2 regions of the Bradyrhizobium sp. 956_D2_N1_4 genome follow, and region 2 is predicted to be linked to the other one. Evidence: riboswitches for the same ligand, from Rfam matches in the RefSeq annotation. Region 2 holds a riboswitch; the other holds the start of a gene.

Region 1 (2,201 bases), 690 kb from region 2:
GGAGCTACACCCGAAAATGCTTCGATAGTTTGAGGCCCTGCGCCTGGTAGTTCGAGCCGATGCGCTGGCCGTACATCGCGTCGGGGCGCGCCAGCATTTTCTCGTAGACGAGACGGCCGACGATCTGGCCGTGCTCGAGAATGAACGGCACCTCGCGCGAGCGCACTTCGAGCACGGCGCGCGATCCCTGCCCGCCAGCTCCGGCATAGCCGAAGCCGGGATCGAAGAAGCCGGCATAGTGCACGCGGAACTCGCCGACCAGGGGATCGAACGGCACCATCTCCGCGGCGTAGTCGGGCGGCACCTGCACGGCTTCCTTGGAGGCGAGGATGTAGAACTCGCCGGGGTCGAGGATCAGGCTGCCGTCGGGACGCGCCGAGATCGGTTCCCAGAAATCCTCCACCGCATAGCCGGAGCGGCGGTCGACGTCGACGACACCGGTGTGGCGCTTGGCGCGATAGCCGACGAAGCCGTTGGCCTTCTCGCCGGAGAGGTCGACGGAGACGGCAACGCCGCCGGTGAGATCGGCATCGTCGAGATCGACGAGACGCTCGGTCGCATGCAGCGCCTCGAGCTCGTCGATGTTGAGGATGGCATCTCCGGTGCGGAAGCGTACCTGGCTCAGGCGCGAGCCCTCGCTGACCAGTACCGGAAACGTCTTCGGGCTGATCTCGGCGTAGAGCGGGCCGTGATAGCCGGCGCCGATCATGTCGAAGCGTCGGGTGCCGTCGGCGATGACACGGGTGAAGACATCGAGCCGGCCGGTCGAGCTTTTCGGGTTCGCGGCGGCGACGATCTCCGGCGGCAGCGCCAGGCTTTCCAAGAGCGGCACGATGTAGACGCAGTTGGTCTCCAGCACTGCGCCATCGGCGAGGCTGAACTCGTGCAGCTTTAACTCGTCGATGCGCTCGGCGACGGTCGCGCCGGGACCCGGCAGGAAGCTGGCGCGAACGCGATAGGCGATGTCGCCGAGGCGAAGGTCGAGGCTCGCCGGCTGGATCTGGCTTTCGACGAAGTCATAAGCGGGCAGGATGAGGCCCGCCTTCGCCATCGCCGCGATCATGCGGTCGGGCAGGATACCATTGGCGTCGGCGGCAACCGTGAAGCTCAACCGGGGGTCCTCGTCAGGGGTCAAATGCATCCGGACATGCGGGAAATAGCAGCCTTTTACGGCTATCCGATGGACGCCTTGACGGAAAGGCCATTGCGGAATATGAGCATCACTTATCCCGTGGTGATTTGAGCCGGCCGGCTTGCAGCCACGTTAAATAAGTCGCTAAACAGGCCGGGGACCTCTGTGATCCCGGCCCGTGGAAGTTATCCAGGCCGGTTTTTTTGTGACCATTTTCGATGGTCACGCAGAGGAGGTCCTATGTCGAAGTCCCCGGCGTCCACCACGCAATACCGTCCCGAAACCCGCCTGGTCCATTCCGGCACCCTGCGCTCGCAATATGGCGAGACGTCGGAGGCGCTGTTCCTGACCCAGGGCTACGTCTACAACAGCGCCGAGGAGTGCGAGGCGCGGTTCAAGGGCGAGGACCCCGGCTTCATCTATTCGCGCTATTCCAACCCGACCATCTCGATGTTCGAGCGCCGCATGATCGAGCTCGAAGGCGCCGAAGCCGCCCGCTCGGCCGCGACCGGCATGGCCGCGGTGACGACCGCGATCCTGGCGCCGCTGAAGGCCGGCGATCATGTGGTGGCCTCGCGCGCCCTGTTCGGCTCCTGTCTCTACGTCATTCAGGATCTCTTGCCGCGCTACGGCATCGAGACGACGCTGGTCGACGGAGCCGATCTCGACCAGTGGCAGCGCGCCTTGCGGCCGAACACCAAGACGTTCTTCCTGGAGAGCCCGACCAACCCGACGCTCGACGTGCTCGACATTCCAGGGATCGCCGAGATCGCGCACAGCGGCGGCGCGCGGCTCGTCGTCGACAACGTGTTCGCGACGCCGATCTGGCAGAGCCCGCTCGCGTTAGGGGCCGACGTCGTGGTCTATTCCGCGACCAAGCACATCGACGGCCAGGGCCGTTGTCTCGGCGGCATCATCCTGTCGTCGGAAGCGTTCATCGCCGAGCACATCCACAATTTCATGCGCCAGACCGGCCCGTCGATCTCGCCGTTCAACGCGTGGGTCCTGCTCAAGGGCCTGGAAACGCTCGGCGTACGCGTGCGCGCGCAGACCGAGACGGCGGGACGCA
Region 2 (2,201 bases):
GCGCGTCTCGATGCCCGCGAACGCTTTCGCCAGCACGCCGCCGTGGTCACCGGCGATGTCGAAATAGTCCATCGCACGGGTCAGATAGAGATAGGAGTTGGCGTCGAACCGCTCGACGAAGGACGAGCCCTGGTAGCGCAGGTAACTCTCGACCTGGAAATCGGCGTCGAACGAGAAGGTCGGCAGCTCGCGGTCCTGCATGCGGCGGCCGAACTTGCGATGCAGCGCGGCGTCCGAGAGATAGGTGATGTGCGCGGCCATCCGTGCCACCGCAAGTCCGCGATGCGGATGGATGCCCTGATCGGTGTAGCGGCCGTTGTGCCAGTCGGGATCGGCCATCACCGCCTGGCGGCCGAGCTCGTGGAAGGCGATGTTCTGCGCCGAGTGCCGTGTCGAACAGGCGATCGCCAGCGCGGAGTACACGCGCTTGGGATAGGCCGCGGTCCATTGCAGCACCTGCATGCCGCCCATCGAGCCGCCGACCACCGCGAACAACGTGTCGATGCCGAGCCGGTCGATCAGCATCGCCTGCGCGCGCACCATGTCGGGAATGGTGATGACGGGAAAATCCAGGCCCCACACCTTGCCGGTCGCCGGATTGATCGAGGCCGGCCCGGTCGAGCCCATGCAGCCGCCGATCACGTTGGCGCAAATGATGAAGTAGTGCTGAGGATCAAGAGGTCGGCCGGGACCGACCAGCGTCTCCCACCAGCCCGACTTGCCGGTGACGGGATGCACGTTGGCGACATGCTGATCGCCGGTCAGCGCATGGCAGATCAGCACCGCGTTGGAACGATCGGCGTTGAGCTCGCCATAGGTCTGGTAGGCGATCTGGAACGGGGTGAGATCGATGCCGCAATCGAGCCGCAGCGGCTGCTCGGCGCCGAACTGCGCGACCTGCGAATTCGGATGATCCGCCTCATGCGACCGGTCGTCGGCACTGATCGCGGGACTCGGCACGGACTTCACGCCTACCATCATCGACCTCGTATGCGACACCCGTCAGGCTGCCGCTGGAATCAGGCCATGAAAAACCCGGCCTGAACGATAGGTTCGGCCGGGATCGGAAGCGTCCCCGGCCTGTTTAGCGAGTTTTTTAACGTGGCTGCAAGCCGGCCGGCTCAAATGACCACGGAACGCGCAAAAGCTACTGTCTTGGGCGGTTTTCGTCAAGTCACAGTCCGGATTAGCCAAATTCATCCCTGAAAGGCCGGCCGAAAAGGCCCGGTTTCCCTTTGCATTTCTCTTTGCTTTCGCCGCGCCGACTGCCTAATCAGGACGTCGATCGTAGCGGATCCGGCCTTGCCGATTGACCTTGGCCGACCCGCATTGGAACGCCTCTCACCAGCATCTCGCAGATATGTCCCACCGTCCGCCCGCGCCACCATCGCTCCAGGAATTGCGCAAGGAGATCGACGCGATCGACGAGGGCATGCATCGTCTCCTGATGCAGCGCGGCGACATTATCGACCGCCTGATCCAGGTGAAGCAGACCCAGGAGGTCGGCTCGGCGTTCCGCCCGGCGCGCGAGGCCGCCATGATGCGTGACATCGTCCAGCGTCATCGCGGCATCCTGCCGCTCGACACGGTCGAGAGCATCTGGCGCGTCATCATCTCGACGTTCACTTACGTCCAAGCGCCGTTCTCCGTGCATGCCGACATCTCGGTGAGCGAGCCGGCGATGCGCGATTCCGTGCGCTTCCATTTCGGCTTCACGGTGCCTTACGTCGCGCATTTCAGCGCGCAGGCCGCGGTCGAAGCGGTGGCGAAGTCCAAGGGCGATCTGGCGCTGGTCTCGGCGACCTCGAGCCGCACGCCATGGTGGCTGGAGCTGGAAGCGGACGGCGCGCCGAAGATCATCGCGCGGATGCCCTTCGTCGAGCGCGCCGACCATCCGGCCGCACTGCCGGTGTTCGCGATCTCGCGCGTCGCCGACAGCGCCGTGGTGACGGAGGTCGAGACCTTCAGCGTGCGCGTGTCCGGGTGGAACGCCGAGGTCGCGCGGGCGCTGTCGCCGCTCGCCGAGATCGTGGCGGTGCCCGATACCGCCTTCGACGGCGCGGCGCTGCTGGTCTCGGTCACAAGCGCCACCAGCATCGACAAGATCAAGGCTGCCCTGATCGAAGCGGGGGCCTCGGTGCGCTCCACGGCCCTCGTCGGCAGCCACGCAACGCGCTATACGGTGCCCTCGACCGGGTCGA

Evidence for each region. Region 2 has a riboswitch for S-adenosylmethionine ahead of metX (homoserine O-acetyltransferase MetX). Riboswitches for the same ligand answer to the same signal wherever they lie in the genome.
Region 1: linked by a shared signal. The riboswitch ahead of AB7535_RS38715 (O-succinylhomoserine sulfhydrylase) and the one ahead of metX (homoserine O-acetyltransferase MetX) in region 2 are both predicted to bind S-adenosylmethionine.

Annotation. Positions count from the first base shown of each region.
Region 1 is NZ_CP197237.1:8,222,371-8,224,571, reverse strand. It holds gene AB7535_RS38720 (2'-deoxycytidine 5'-triphosphate deaminase) at 5-1,141, opposite strand; SAM riboswitch at 1,222-1,301, shown strand; gene AB7535_RS38715 (O-succinylhomoserine sulfhydrylase) at 1,373-2,201, shown strand, end outside.
Region 2 is NZ_CP197237.1:8,912,265-8,914,465, reverse strand. It holds gene metX (homoserine O-acetyltransferase MetX) at 1-978, opposite strand, end outside; SAM riboswitch at 1,064-1,143, opposite strand; gene AB7535_RS42255 (chorismate mutase) at 1,361-2,201, shown strand, end outside.